Regions from separate parts of the Halalkalibacter oceani genome, predicted to be linked through region 2. Evidence: riboswitches for the same ligand, from Rfam matches in the RefSeq annotation. Region 2 holds a riboswitch; the other holds the start of a gene.
The links. Region 2 has a riboswitch for S-adenosylmethionine ahead of ABMB67_RS00315 (sugar ABC transporter substrate-binding protein). Riboswitches for the same ligand answer to the same signal wherever they lie in the genome.
Positions count from the first base shown of each region.

Region 1: linked by a shared signal. The riboswitch ahead of ABMB67_RS02725 (methionine biosynthesis PLP-dependent protein) and the one ahead of ABMB67_RS00315 (sugar ABC transporter substrate-binding protein) in region 2 are both predicted to bind S-adenosylmethionine.

Region 1 is NZ_JBEPKD010000001.1:544,617-552,406, reverse strand. Features, by position in the region: gene ABMB67_RS02750 (D-alanine--D-alanine ligase family protein) at 1-348, shown strand, start outside; gene ABMB67_RS02745 (YpdA family putative bacillithiol disulfide reductase) at 605-1,576, shown strand; gene ABMB67_RS02740 (asparaginase) at 1,719-2,684, opposite strand; gene prsW (glutamic-type intramembrane protease PrsW) at 2,969-3,616, shown strand; gene ABMB67_RS02730 (hypothetical protein) at 3,638-3,799, shown strand; SAM riboswitch class I at 3,883-3,988, shown strand; gene ABMB67_RS02725 (methionine biosynthesis PLP-dependent protein) at 4,078-5,190, shown strand; gene ABMB67_RS02720 (bifunctional homocysteine S-methyltransferase/methylenetetrahydrofolate reductase) at 5,207-7,045, shown strand; gene metH (methionine synthase) at 7,074-7,790, shown strand, end outside.
Region 2 is NZ_JBEPKD010000001.1:56,123-63,912, forward strand. Features, by position in the region: gene ABMB67_RS00290 (DMT family transporter) at 1-336, shown strand, start outside; gene ABMB67_RS00295 (1,2-dihydroxy-3-keto-5-methylthiopentene dioxygenase) at 491-1,033, opposite strand; gene ABMB67_RS00300 (methylthioribulose 1-phosphate dehydratase) at 1,057-1,674, opposite strand; gene ABMB67_RS00305 (2-hydroxy-3-keto-5-methylthiopentenyl-1-phosphate phosphatase) at 1,667-2,353, opposite strand; gene ABMB67_RS00310 (2,3-diketo-5-methylthiopentyl-1-phosphate enolase) at 2,353-3,582, opposite strand; SAM riboswitch class I at 3,670-3,782, opposite strand; SAM riboswitch class I at 3,951-4,102, shown strand; gene ABMB67_RS00315 (sugar ABC transporter substrate-binding protein) at 4,191-5,309, shown strand; gene ABMB67_RS00320 (sugar ABC transporter ATP-binding protein) at 5,318-6,814, shown strand; gene ABMB67_RS00325 (ABC transporter permease) at 6,816-7,790, shown strand, end outside.

The sequences.
Region 1 (7,790 bases), 490 kb from region 2:
GAAAAAGCGCTGCCGGTTGTTGAAATTGTCCCGAAAAATAAATACTATGACTACGAAGCGAAGTATGCTGCCGGAATGAGTGAGCATATCGTTCCAGCGAGATTGACTGATGAGTATACGGAATATGTGAAAAAACATGCCGTGCTTGCCCATCAGTCGCTCGGCTGCGATATTTATTCCCGCGTTGATTTTATCGTGCCCGAGGATGGAACAGAGCCGGTCATTTTGGAGGTCAACACCCTTCCCGGCATGACGCCGACAAGCTTATATCCGGATGCCGCGAAGGCGATCGGGCTGTCATATGAAGAGATGATCGAGGAGCTTGTTACGCTTTCCTTGAAAAAATAAAATGGCTTTTTTAAACGATGTAGCGACTTTCGCGCATTTCTTGGACTTGTCCCGAAAAGGTAAATTCGGCCTAGTGGGACAGGTCTTTTCATTCGTGGCTCGCGAAACTCAGCGGTGGCGGCATGCTTTCGTTCGTTTCGTAAAGAATAAAAGGGAGATGAAGCGGCAGAAGCATCTCGTTTCCGTCGGTTGTTGTAAATTGGTATACTAAAAAAGAACTCAAGTAAGCGTGGCAGTGTAAAAAAGAGGTGGAAAAATGAACGATGAAGATGTGATCATAGTCGGGGGAGGGCCATGCGGCCTGGCGGCGGCGATTGCCTGCAAGGAGCGCGGTCTACATCCGTTAGTGATCGAGAAGGATCATGTCGTGAGCGCGATCTATCGTTATCCGACGCACCAAACCTTTTTCAGCACGAGTGAGAAGCTGGAAATTGGCGGGGTTCCATTTGTGATTGAAGGGAGAAAGCCGAAACGGAACCAGGCGCTCGTCTATTATCGTGAGGTCGTCAAGCGGAAGGAGCTGCGAATTCATGCCTATGAGCGCGTCGAGGCAGTTGCGCGTCAGGAAGATGGTACATTTATCGTGCAAACGACTAAAAATAACTATCGCACTCCGTATGTCATTATCGCGACAGGCTATTATGACTCGCCGAATATGATGGGAGTGCCCGGTGAAGAACAGGATCATGTCTTTCACTACTTTAAGGAGGCTCATCCGTTTTTCGATCACGATGTCGTCGTCATTGGCGGCAAGAACTCAGCCGTTGATGCGACGCTGGAGCTGGAAAAGGCCGGTGCGCGAGTGACGAATCTGTATCGTGGCAGCGATTATTCGTCAAGTGTGAAGCCGTGGATTTTACCGGAATTTGAATCGCTTGTCAGACACGAGAAAATTAAGATGGAATTCAATGCCGAAGTAAAACGGATTACAAAAGACGAAGTGATCTACCAGGTCGGGCAGACGACAAAGCGCGTCCGGGCTCAATTTGTTTTCGCGATGACCGGCTACCATCCCGACCATTCGTTTTTGCGGAAAATGGGGGTCGAGGTCGATTCGGATACAGGCCGTCCTCTGTTTGCCGAAGAGACGATGGAAACGAATGTCTCTGGGTTGTTTATCGCTGGGGTGATTGCTGCAGGCAATAATGCGAACGAAATCTTTATTGAAAACGGCCGTTTTCACGGAGAGGCGATTGCCGAGGCGATTGTCAGCCGCCGGCAGCAATAGGCTGGACCGTTCCCAAAAGCAAGGATTGAACATAAATCAGGCAAAAAAGATGGCTTACACAGGGGAAGAGACCTGGTATGCCATCTTTTTTTAAAAGATAAAAATAGCTGGAAGGTTCATGAAGACCGCTACGCGCTTTTCTTTATTGGAGAAAATAGGATTGGAGAAGCTCACGGTCATCTGTTTTCTCTAGCGTGACCATCAGCTTTAATCGCGCCTTTTGCCCATTTAACCCGTTTGTGAAAATAACGCCGAGCTCGCGCAATTCACGCCCGCCTCCTTCGTAGGCGTAGTTGTCCTGCACGACGCCGCTGAAGCAGCGGGAGACAAGCACAATCGGGATGTTGCGTTTGATGAGCTCTTTGAGTGCCGGGACAATCGCCGGGGGAACATTGCCTTGGCCGAATGCTTCAATGACAAGGCCGTCGGCGTCTGATTGCATCGCCAAATCGATGATGTCGCGGTCCATACCGGTGTATACCTTTAAAAGGATGACTTTTTTTGTCAGCCTGGAAACGGGGTACGATTCCCTTTTCGTGACAGTATGGTGAAAAAAGATGTCGCGCTTTGTGACGATGCCGAGCGGGCCATATTGCGGACTTTGAAAGGTCGCGATATTGCTGGCGTGCGTCTTGGTGACATTTTTAGCACTGTGAATCTCATCGTTCATGACGACGAGGACGCCTTTGCCACGCGCTTCGTCACACGTCGCCACGCGAACGGCGGTGATCAGGTTATGTGGCCCGTCGGCTCCTAATTCATTGCTTGAACGCATCGCTCCAGTAATGACGACGGGAAGCTGCCAATTAACTAATAGATCGAGCATATAGGCCGTCTCCTCAAGCGTGTCCGTTCCATGTGTGACGACAATGCCGTCAAGGCCGTCACGTTCCGTTCTTTCCCGCAGCCGTTCAGCGAGGTCGACCATTAAAGCGGGAGTCATATGAGGCGAAGGCAGATTGAGAAAATCATCGACCGTAACCGAGGCAATGCTTGCTAGCGATTCAATCGTGGAATATAATGGATGTATTGCTGTTGGAATCGTTCCTTGCTCTTCTTCCTTCATCGCAATAGTACCACCAGTATGTAAAACAAGAATTTTTTTCAATTTAAGCACCTCTATTTCTTTCCAAGTGAATGAAGGCGGGAAATGCCGAAAGTGTGCCCCTGCACTACCGAACAAAGAAATGATGCAGCTCGTGAAACAGACTTCTGCTTTCCGCGGAAACGATCTCTGTATCAGGAGTAGTGGCGTCCTCTCTAATTTGTCCGGATCGTCGTGTAGTTGAACTACTTTTGCCCCAGCCTCTATTATGATAACATACGATCTTAAAAGTATCCTCTAAGATCCTGCTGGCATAACGAAAGGATATAGAGAAAAGGGAGGATAACGTGTTTGCGATTGTGACGGCAGCGATGGCACCTGGCATGGCATTGTTGTCTTATTTCTATTTACGAAACCACTACAGTTCCTATACAAGCGCCTTTGTCTTTCGGACGTTTCTGATTGGTGTATTGCTTGTTTTCCCCGTAATGGTGCTGCAATATGCTTTTATTGAGGAACAGTTCTTTGAAAATCTGCTTGTCCAGTCGGTCGTGCTCTATGGGGTAATCGAGGAATTTTTCAAATGGTTTTTATTGTATTTCTTTGCCTATCAGCATGCCGATTTTAAGCGGAGATATGACGGGATTGTCTTTGGCGTTGCCCTGTCGCTCGGATTCGCCAGTCTGGAAAACGTCCTCTACCTGCTGGCAAACGGCTTGGAAACAGCGATTGGCAGAGCGCTTCTTCCGGTCTCCAGTCATGCGTTATTTGGTGTACTGATGGGGTATTATATGGGTAGGGCGAAGCTGGAGCGGGCCTCGAAAGCCAAGCATTTGACTTTGGCCTTGTTTTTTCCTATTCTCTTACACAGTATCTATGACAGCATTCTGCTGTTGTTCGACACCTATTTTATTATCGGGATGCTTCCATTTATGCTCTTGTTATGGTGGCTTGCTTTAACGAAGGTGAAACGTGCCCATCAATTGGACCAATAGAAAGTAAGAAAGGTGGTTATTATGTCTGAAGGACGTTATCGCGTTGTCATTCGCTGTCCGGTCTGTGGAGAAAAATATATTCTCAGAGGAAGACGAACCGAGTCAGGCGAGTATGAAACCGGTTTTAAGCGCTGTGTATGTGGGAATGCGGAGCATTTGCATATTGACGCAACACCGGAATGAATACTTCAGGAAAAAAATTTCACTTGCAAAATGGTTTGAATTGTTGTAATTTTGATTAAACGAAAAACTCATTTACATACGATTTCTTATCAAGAGAGACGGAGGGACTGGCCCGACGATGTCTCAGCAACCAGCCATTCATGGTCAGGTGCTAATTCCATCAGGTCGCGATGATCTGAAAGATAAGAAGAAGCGAATTCATAACCAAACACCTTCTTCTTAATGGAATTTAAGAAGTGGGTGTTTTTTCATAATTTGGTAAAGGTGGAGGTATACAGATGAATCGAGACAAGCTTGAGACATTGCTAGTACAGATCGGAAACCGCTCAGAAGACCGGACAGGAACGATTAATACGCCTGTTTATTTTTCAACGGCGTATCGTCATACAGGAATCGGAGAGTCGACAGGCTATGATTATGCCAGAACAGGAAATCCGACAAGGGAAGTCGTAGAAAAGGCGATTGCCGCCCTTGAGGAAGGAGATCGCGGATTTGCCTGTAGTTCAGGGATGGCGGCGATTCAGACGGTATTTTCCCTGTTCGCCCAGGGAGATGAGATTTTGGCCTCTCAGGATCTTTACGGGGGAACGTATCGTTTATTTGAACAGGGCTGGAATCGCTGGGGACTGTCATTTGCTTACGGTGATCCGCGAAACCTAGAGCATTTCGAGTCATTAATCAATGAGCGGACGAAGGCGCTTTTCATCGAGACACCGACGAATCCGTTAATGCAGGAAGCCGATATTGCCGCCTTGGCGGAAATCGCCAAGAAGCATCAATTGCTGCTGATTGTCGATAATACATTTTATACACCGCTGCTTCAGCAGCCGCTCGTCAAAGGAGCCGACATTGTCATCCATAGCGCCTCGAAATATTTAGGCGGGCATAATGATGTGATTGCCGGTCTCGTGGCAGCTAAAGGCACGGAGCTCTGTGAAAAGATCGCTTATTACCATAACGGCATTGGGGCGACTCTGTCGGCGTTTGACTCCTGGCTGCTCATCCGCGGAATGAAGACACTCGCTTTGCGGATGGAAAAGCATGAGGAGAATGCGAAGGCCGTTGTCGCTTTTCTTGAAGAGCATGAAGCGGTAACGGATGTTCTGTATCCAGGCAAAGGCGGTATGCTTTCCTTCCGAATTAAAAAGGAAGCATGGGTTAACCCGTTTTTGCAGCAGCTGAAACTGATTTCCTTTGCGGAGAGCCTTGGTGGAGTGGAGAGTCTGATGACGTATCCGGCGACGCAGACGCATATGGATATTCCCGAGGACATTCGGATTGCCAATGGCGTCTGTAACCGGCTGTTGCGCTTTTCGGTCGGAATTGAGCGCAGCGAGGATTTAATAAAAGACCTGGAGCAAGCTTTTCACTTTGTGACATCAAAGGAATAGAAAGGAGGGACCCGTAATGAAGTTGTTGGAACGATTAGCAAATGAGGTCCTTGTAGGAGACGGGGCAATGGGCACCCTCCTGTATGAGCAGGGGGTTGATCAATGCTTTGAAGAAGTCAATCTGAGTAATCCCGATAAGATCATCGCGGTCCACAAGCAGTATGTAGAGGCTGGAGCCGATGTGATTCAAACAAATACATATGCGGCCAATTCCTTAAAGCTCGAAAAATACGGCCTGGAAAATCAGGTTCAGCTCATCAACGAGGCAGCTGTTGCATTAGCGAAGCAGGCTGCGGACGGACGGACCTTTGTCGTCGGCACAATTGGCGGGGTGCGCCGCTTTCAGCTGGAGGAATGGTCGCTTCAGGAAATCGAAGAGTCGTTTAACGAGCAAATGAAGTACCTTCTGCAAGGAGGCGTCGACGGCCTGTTACTTGAAACATTTTATGACCTTGAAGAAGCAAAAATGGCTACAACCCTGGCGAGAAAGTGGACGAATTTGCCGATCATTGTTAACCTTTCATTAGGAGAAATCGGCGTGATGAATGGCGGGATCCCGGTCGCGGATGCTTTTCGTGAGCTGATTGCAGCCGGAGCGAATGTCGTCGGCTTAAATTGCCGGATGGGGCCTTTCCATATGCTGCGTTCATTTGAATCGATTCCGCTGCCGGAGAACGGCTATCTGTCAGCGTACCCGAATGCGAGTCTGCCCGATTATCGCGACGGGCGCGTTTTTTATCAGTCGAATGCGGACTATTTCAAGGCGATGGGGGAGAAGTTCGTCAAGGAGGGGGTCCGCTTATTGGGCGGCTGCTGCGGAACGACACCCGAACATATCACAGCATTCAAAGAGGTGAAGGAACGGTTCGCACCGATTACGGAGAAAAAAGTCCGTTCGATTATCCGTGTGGAAAAGCGGATCGAGCTGCCGCCGGAGCATACGCCGCTGCCTGAGCTTGTGAAGCAGCGCAAGTCGGTGATCGTCGAGCTTGACCCGCCGAAAAAGCTTAATACGGACCGATTTATCGAAGGAGCGAAAAAGCTTCATCAGGCCAGCGTCGATGCGGTGACGATGGCCGATAATTCACTCGCTTCCCCGCGTGTCGACAACCTGGCACTCGGAGCAATGCTGAAAGGGCAGATCGGCGCTCGTCCACTCGTTCATGTTACATGCCGCGACCGCAATTTAATCGGGCTGCAATCACACTTAATGGGGCTTCACGCCTTAGGAATTGATGATCTGCTGGCGGTGACGGGCGACCCGACGAAAATAGGAGATTTTCCGGGGGCGACTTCGGTGTATGACGTAACTTCCTTTCAATTAATTTCCTTTATTAAGCAATTGAACGAAGGAATTTCTTTCTCAGGAAAAGAGCTCGGACAGAAGTCAACCTTCTCTGTCGGGGCAGCCTTTAATCCGAATGTCCGGCATTTGGACAAAGCGGTGCAGCGGATGGAGAAAAAAGTCGAGAGCGGCGCCGATTATTTTATGACGCAGCCGATTTACAGTGAAGCGCAAATTGAAGCGGTGTACGAGGCGACAAAGCATATCGAACAGCCGCTTTACATCGGGATCATGCCGTTAACCGGAACAAGGAATGCTGAATTTCTTCACAATGAAGTACCCGGTATAAAATTAACCGATGAAATCCGGAGCGCGATGGAGCGGTGCGGTGATGACCGTCAGCGGGCGGCGGAAGAAGGGATACGGATTGCCAAGTCGTTAATTGACACGGCGCTAACATTCTTTAACGGCATTTATTTGATAACGCCATTTTTACGGTATGAGATGACCGTTGAACTGACTGATTATATTCAAGCGAAGACGAAGGCAGCATCCATTAAAAATCAGTAGCAGGGATCAGGAGAAAGGACTAAAGCGTATGACGAAGTCTTTATTTGAACAACAATTGGAACGAAAAATATTAGTACTTGACGGGGCGATGGGAACGATGCTCCAGCAGGCTAATTTAAGCGCGGAAGATTTTGGCGGCGAAGAATATGAAGGCTGTAACGAATACTTGAACGAAACAGCGCCCGAAGTCATTGAGAAGATTCACCGTGACTATTTGCAGGCCGGAGCTGATATTATCGAAACGAACACATTCGGTTCGACCAATATCGTCCTTGATGATTACGATCTCGGTCATAAGGCAGAAGAGCTGAGCCGCGTCTCAGCTGAAATTGCCCGCAGAGTCGCTGACGAGTTTTCAACACCGGAATGGCCACGCTTTGTCGCCGGGGCGATGGGTCCGACGACGAAATCACTTTCGGTGACGGGCGGTGTTACGTTCGAGCAGCTGATTGAATCCTATTATGAACAGGCTCGTGGCTTAATTCTCGGCGGAGTCGATGTGATGCTGCTCGAAACGAGTCAGGATATGCGCAACGTCAAGGCGGCTTATATCGGAATTGAGCAAGCTTTCACCGAGCTTGATAAAAAGCTGCCGATCATCGTTTCAGGAACGATCGAGCCGATGGGCACGACGCTTGCCGGTCAAAACATCGAAGCGTTTTATTTATCGCTTGAGCATATGAAGCCGACCGTCGTCGGCTTAAACTGTGCGACGGGACCGGAATTTATGCGCGACCATATTCGC
Region 2 (7,790 bases):
CCGTTCGCGCTTTTCGAGCGGACCTATGAGCCGCTCGAGCTGACGTCGCTATCACCTTCGCTTATGCTGACAGTCGTCTATCTCGCCTTGTTTCCGGGGTTTCTCTCTTTTATTTGCTGGAACGAGGGCGTGATGCAGGTCGGACCGGGCAGAGCGTCCAACTATTTGCATATGATCGTCCTGTTCACGACGGTGCTCGCCGTGCTGTTTACCGGAGAAAGCCTGGCGAAAGCACAGCTGATCGGCGGCATCCTGATTTTAACCGGGGTCATTCTAGCCTCCAATCCGCAATTTCTCTCGCGGAAAGGGAAGGCGGAGAGAAGAGCGGTATCCTAGAAGCTAAAGTGGCTGGACAAAAGGATGTTTTTCCTTTCGCCCAGCCACTAACGTATATAGTTTTCGGGTTGAATTGAAGAAGAGCGACGGCTTCGCGCGTTGCATTGTAACGGCTCCGCACACCGCTTTTAAGAAAAGCCGCTGTACGGTTTTCTTATTTACTTCCCTCAAACTCAGGATCAGCAAAAGGATGAGCAACCCAGCCTTCCGGATCAATGAACAAGCGGACGGCGACGACCTGGCGCTCTTCCGAGAGGGTGAAGAAGTGCGGGATGTTGACCGGAACGGAAATGACGTCTCCTGGTGTGAGGTTGACATCGAAATAGCCGGTTTCTGCCCCTTTAATGACAAAAGTCCCTGATCCGGCTGTAATCGCCCGTACTTCGTCTTCGGTATGAGTGTGGACCTGCTCGAACTTTTTCAACAGCTTGTCGAGGTCGGGCGTGTCATTATTTAACGAGATGACATCCCATTTTTGATAGCCGCGGCGTTCGGCAAGGGAACGAATGTCTTCGTCAAATGTCGCCAGCACCTCTTCCTTATCGCCATCTGTCAGATGGCAAACCCCTTGCAAACGCTCAGGCAGCTTGCTCGTATCCCAGTGCTCATAAAGAACGTCCTGACTTGCTAAAAAGCTGCGCACCTCTTCTTCTCCGTGAATGACTTCTCCTGTGTTACGAATTTGAATTTCAGCCATTTGATTTTCCTCCTTCAATATGGTTATTTTCTTAAAGCCAGCATCTTAAGATGATAGCTGAATAAAAACTCAAAAGCTTCCAAATGTTTTTTCGCTTCAAAGCCATTTCGTCCCCAGGCGGTGATACCGTGGTTGCGAATGAGCACTCCGTAGATGCCTGGAGCGATCCGTTCGGCGACCGCGTCTCCCAAGCGGGGGAGATCGGCGTAATTTTTAACAATCGGCACGGTGATCTCGCCATCCTCATCCCAAATGTTAAACGCTTTGATCAGCTCCTGACGACGGAAGGTGATTTCACCTTGTTCGCCGTACAGCTCTGAGATGACATTGTTGTCAATCGTATGAACATGAAGCGAGCAGCCGGCATCGGTTTTTTCGTAAATTCGTTGATGAAGCACCGTTTCTGCTGATGGCTTGAGATGAGTTTCCTCAAGCGGTTGGCCGTTGCCGCCGACTAGTAAAAAATCCTCGGCTGTCCGTTTTCGTTTGTCTTTGCCACTTGCGGTGACAAGGAAAGAGAGCGGCGAGTCGCTGACCTTGATCGACAAATTTCCGCTTGTGCCCGGGAACCAGTCGCGGGCGGCCAGTTCATCTTTAATGTCAGCAAGCTCATTCCATTTTTCCTGTACTGCTTCACTCATTGATGCTCACTCCTTTTTTCGCTTTCAGCCCGGCTATCACTTCATGGAAGGACGAGAAAGCCGTATGACGGAGGCCAAGCTCCTGACATTTCTCAAGCAGAAAGTCATCACAGGCGAACACTTCATCGGCGAGCTTGGCTGCCTCCAGGTCGGTAATTGAATCGCCGATAACGATTCTATAATAATCCTCGGCGGAATACTGCCGCAAAATCGACGGCTTGCAGCAGCCGCAATCATTTGTGCAGTCAGCGTCGCAGGCGTGAGGCCAGAGAATCTCGATCGTCTCGCCGCTGAAGTCGCTGCCGTTGCAATAAAGGTTATCAGTCAGCTTGTAGGGAGCGAGCATCGGTTCGACGAAAAAGTCAATTCCGCCGCTGACGACGTTAAAGTCGAAGCCGTACTCCTTCGTAAAGTCCAGCAGCTGCTGAAAGCCTTCGCGTATCGTCGCCTGCCGCTGCACAAAGGCAATGATCTCCGCTTTTCGTTCCACCGGAATGAGAGAAAACAGCGCGCCGACTCCTTCGCGTATCGAAATCCGCTGGGCGAGGATTTCGTCCTTAATCTGCTCCCAGCCGGGCGGGGCGAATTCCTTCATAATCGCGATAATATTGTCCTTAGTGGTGATCGTGCCGTCAAAATCACAGAAAATGATCGGCTTTCGTCCGTCAATTGAACTCATCATCGCTGCCCCCACAGCTCAAGCGCGGTGCGCAGCTCGGGTTGCTGTCCGGCGGCTTCATCAAGAGTCTGTCCGGCGAGCACAGCATCGATCGCCGCTCTAAAGGCACGGGCCCCGGCATCAGCGCCGGCCGGATGGCCGTGAATGCCGCCGCCGGCGTTAATGACCGCGTCGTGGCCGAAGTCATTGATTAAAAGCGGTGTCAGCCCCGGATGAATCCCGGCCGATGGAACCGGGAAGGCCGGCTTGAGCTGGCTTTGCGTGGTCAATGCTGTCGCAATGTCCTGCGTTTCCTGCTTTTCCAAAGCGACGCTGCCATAAGGAGAAGGGAAGAGGACAAGGTCGGCGCCAGCAAGGCGCAACAGCTTGCCGAGCAGCACTTTGTTGGAGAAGCCATAATAAGGCGAGCCGGTCATCGCCCCGGAAACAGCCGGGTGGGCCATTAGCGGTACGGCAATATCCGGATCTTCGGCTAGACTTTGCAGCACATCAAGGCCGTAAGCAAACACATTAAACAATAATGCGCTTGCACCGAGATCGACTGCGCGCTTCGCCTTTTCTTTTAAGTCGAACGTCCGTCCGGTCAAGTTGACAGCGTACAGCGTTCTTTTTCCGGTTTCTTCATAGGCCTCAGCCAGCGTCTGGACGCCGGTCGTAATCCGCTGTTCAAATGGGGTCAGCTCATTATCAAACAGAATCTCATCGTCTTTGACAAGGTCAACACCGCCAATGGCCTGCTGCTTGAGCTGCTGCTGAAATTCACCAATGTCCTTGCCGATCATCCCTTTAAAAATACTCATTAACAGTGGGCGGTCAAACACATCGAGTCGTTCCCGGACGCCACTGATGCCGAATTGCGGACCAGGAAATTGGGCTTCAAGCTGGGGCGACAGCTCAATGTCGACAAGCTTGATTTCTCCATCGAGGGATAGCTTGCCGAACATCGTCGTCAAAATCGCTGCCAGATCCGCGCTGAAGTTGGCGGCAGGGTAGGCGATTTTAATCAGGCCGACCGTCCGTTTGCTGGAGAAATAACGGTTGTCATCCGCCGTTGGCACAAGCTCTTCGACAGAGATGACTTCTCCTTTGTGCTTTTCAAGCTGCTTCTTTTCCAGTGCGGGAAGGTTTGTCCAGGAGCCGATTGTCAGGCCGAGCGCGATGCCTTCCGCTTTTTTAGCGAGGTCGCCTTTTTGGTCAAACACCTTGTAGGTTGCCGTAATATGACTCATCGTAGCGGAGTCCTCCTTTCGTTACCATCACAAAAAAATCCTCATCTTTTTTGAAAAAGAAGAGGACCCATTCTATGATTCTATGTCCTCTTATCTGTCAGCTTTGCGCTTGAGAGAATTAGCACCTTGAATCAACCGCTCGGTTGAAACAGGTTGCCGGGCTTCATCGGGCTCGTCCCTCCACCTGCTCTTAATAAGAGTATTCGTATTGGTATTGTCGTTAGAAAATGATGTAATGAATTATGCCAGAGGAAGAGTCGTCTGTCAATTATGAATTATTTTTGCGAAAATCTATTGACAAAACGAATGTCTGACTCGTATGATTACTCTCAGAATTCAAAATGTAAAACATAAAATTACATGATTCACTCTTATCGAGAGCTGGCAGAGGGAATTGGCCCAATGAAGCCCGGCAACCGGTCTGTTCATCAAGGAGATTGATGGAAGCCTAAAAGGTGTAAAGACACGGTGCTACATCCAACAGCTCGTTTTACATGTGAAACGAGCTGAAAGATAAGAGGACGGAGCCAGTCCATTCCGCCTCTTTCTCGATCGTGAGTGAAAGAGGCTTTTTTATGTTTTGCCGACAAAAAAGGGGAGAGAGACAAATGAAGAAAAATAAGTGGTGGAAATCAGTAGTGGCAGCGGCGCTTGCCGTAACGCTTGTCGGCTGCGGAGCTGGAGAAGAGTCAACAGGAGAGCAGGGCGGTGGAGCGGAAAGCGACACGATCGAAGGTGTGCCGGAACGATTTGCCGGCGGTGAAGAAACGAAAATCAGAGTGATCCGCAAAATCGGCGGCGATGATCATACAGCGCAATATTTGGCCGGAGTAAAGGAAGAAGGAGAGGCACTCGGCTTTGATGTCGACGTATTTACAGCAAACGGCGATACGGCCCGTTATCATGATGCAATTTCTCAAGCGATTGATGCTGGCGTTGATGGGCTGATTTTATCGCATGGCGACGATGCGGCGACCTATGATGCGGTTGAGCGCGCCCGTGAGGCGGGAATTGAAGTGGTTACGTTCGATTCGATTGCTGAATTGGAAGAGATTGAAGGCGTAACGCTGACTTCTCAGGATGACGAAGCATTGGCGACGCTGGCGCTTGACCAGCTCGTTGAGGATTTCAACGGAGAAGCGAACATGATTTATCTTTGGGTTGACGGCTTTCCACCAATGGTACGCCGCAACAACGTCTATCAGGAAGTGCTTGCGGCAAATCCGGGGCTGAACGAGCTTGAACGGTTTGGGGTCGCCTCTGAGGATACGTCGACACAGACACAAAATGCGGTCGCGGCGATGCTGAACAAATACCCTGAAGGGGAGATTGATGCGATTTTTGCGACATGGGACGCCTTTGCGATCGGGGCCGCTCGTGCGCTGGAGGAAGCGGGCCGTGATGAAATCGCGATTTACGGAATTGACGTATCAAATGCCGATCTTCAAGTGATGCAGCAGGAAAACAGCACGTGGAGCTACACGGCTGCTGTCGATCCGAAGCTGATCGGCTCGATCAATCTGCGGATTTTAGCGAAGAAGCTTGCCGGAGAGGAAACCCCGCAAACCTATGATTTGGAAGCATCGTTGATTTCAAGAGAGAGCCTCATCGGCGGGTCAGAACCGGTCAATATGGTTAACCTTGCTGACGTGATTGAAGGCTGGGGCATATCTGATGCGTTTGAAGAAGAGTGGATGACGATACTGAAAGAACATCATAACCAATAGGTGATGGCATGAACCTGAAAATGAGCAATATTTCAATCGAATTTCCCGGTGTGCGCGCATTGGACGAGGCTTCCTTTGAAATGGAGACCGGACAGGCCCACGCGCTGATCGGCGCCAATGGCGCCGGGAAGTCGACGTTAATGAAGGTGCTGTCCGGCGTGTACAATCACTACAGCGGGGAGATTTACCTTGATGGGGAGCTCATTGACATCCGCTCCCCAAAGGATGCCCGGCGGCACGGCATTCAAATCGTTTACCAGGAAGTTGATACAGCGCTTGTTTCAAGCTTAACAGTCGCGGAAAACATTATGCTGAATGCTCTTGTGGCCAATAAAGAGAAGAAACTGATGATTGACTGGAAAAGGCTTCATCAGCAGGCAGCGGTGATCCTCGAGACGCTTCAAGTCAAGCTGCCGACGCGAAAGCTGGTCAGTGAGCTTTCGCTTGCTGAAAAGCAGATGGTGCTGATTGCCCGCGCCGTGTCGACGGAATGCAAATTTCTCATTTTAGATGAGCCGACGGCACCGCTCAGTATGACAGAGACGAAGCAGCTTTTTCGCGTTGTAAATGAGCTGAAGCAAAAGGATGTCGGAGTCATTTTCATTTCTCATCGCCTGCCAGAACTGTTTGAGATTTGCGAGGAAATCACAGTGATGAGAAATGGCTGCTATATTTCCCGTGAACGTACAAGTGAAACGAGCGCGACGAGGGTGATTGAGCATATGCTTGGTAAGTCGCTCGAAGCCCAGTTTCCGGAGCGCAGGCAAACGGCGGGGGAGGTGGTGCTGGAAGCTGCCCATATTTCTGACGGCGACAAGGTTGATGATGTCAGCCTGACAGTGAGAGCCGGGGAAATTATCGGCGTAGCGGGACTTGTCGGTGCCGGGAAAACCGAGCTGTGCAAGCTGCTTTTTGGAGCAGAGAAGCTAAAAGCCGGCACGATCTCGCTCAGAGGGAAGAATGTCACCATTGCCAGTCCGACCGAGGCGGTGCGCCAGCGGATCGCGCTTGTGCCGGAGGAGCGCCGCAAGGAAGGGGTGCTCGTCGAAGAATCGGTCGTTACGAACTTGACCGCATCAAGCCTTGGAAACTTTCTCAAACGATTCAGCTTCGTTGATGTGAAAAAGGAACGAACGAAGGCCGAGGAAATGATTGAAGCGCTTGCGATCAAAACACCTAGTCCGGCGGCAACCGTCAAGCATCTCTCCGGCGGCAACCAGCAAAAAGTGGCGATCGGAAAATGGCTGATTGCCGACAGTGACCTTTATATTTTCGATGAGCCGACAAAAGGCGTCGATGTCGGCGCGAAAAAAGATATTTTTGAATTGATCGCCGGCCTTGCCGACCGTGGGAAAGCAATCATTTACGCATCATGCGAGCTGGCGGAAGTGCTCGGGATTACCGACCGGGTGTATGTGCTGTACGATGGGCGAATGACTAAGGAACTCGTCACATCAACTACGAACGAAGAGGAATTGTTATACCTCTCAACTGGAGGAAAGTAATATGGCGGAACAAAAAAGGGGCGACCATAAAGCGTCCTTTGACTTGTTTAATTTTTTATATAAATATGGGACGATGATTTTAATTGTCGTGCTGATTATTGTCTTTGCCAGCGTGAATCCGTCCTTTATTAAGGCGGATAATATCATTACGATTTTGCGCTCGATCTCGATCGTGACAATTATCGCGATCGGCATTACGATTTCCCTGGCGGTCGACGGCTTTGATTTATCAGTCGGCTCAGTCGCCTCGCTTGCCAGCGCCGTCGTGATTTCGATGTTTGTCTGGTATTCCCAGCCGACTGCGGTTGCAATCGTGACAGCCATTGCCGTTGCTTTGCTTGTCGGTGCGTTTAACGCCTTTATGATCGTCAAAGTCCGAATTCCGGATTTGCTGTTAACGCTGGCGACGATGTTCATTATTCAAGGAGTGGCGCTGACCTATACAAAAGGGGCGACCGTCTCTGAAAATATGATTATGCCCGATGGCAGCTATGCGGAGGGCACGATCAGCAGCGGATTCGCCAAGCTCGGCCAGGTGCCTTATATTATTATCATCATGCTTGTCGTTGTTTTCATTGTTCATATTTTCCTTACGCATACAAAGCATGGCCGTTACATGTATGTCATCGGCGGCAACGAGGAAGCGGCTCGGCTCTCCGGCATTCCCGTCAACAAATACAAGGTCGTTGCCTACCTGCTTTCCGCCTTATTCGCTTCATTGGGAGGAATCGTCCTCGCCTCGCGGGTGATGACGGCGGAAATTAATGCCGGCGGACCTTATTTGATGGATGCGGTCGCCGCGGCCTTCATCGGCTTTGCCGTCCTTGGCGCCGGAAAGCCGAACGCGCTCGGAACGTTTGTCGGGGCTGTTTTAATCGGAATATTGGCCAATGGACTTGTGATGATGAGTGTACCGTATTACGCGATGGACATTGTAAAAGGAACGGTGCTCGCTTTGGCACTGGCCCTGACTTAT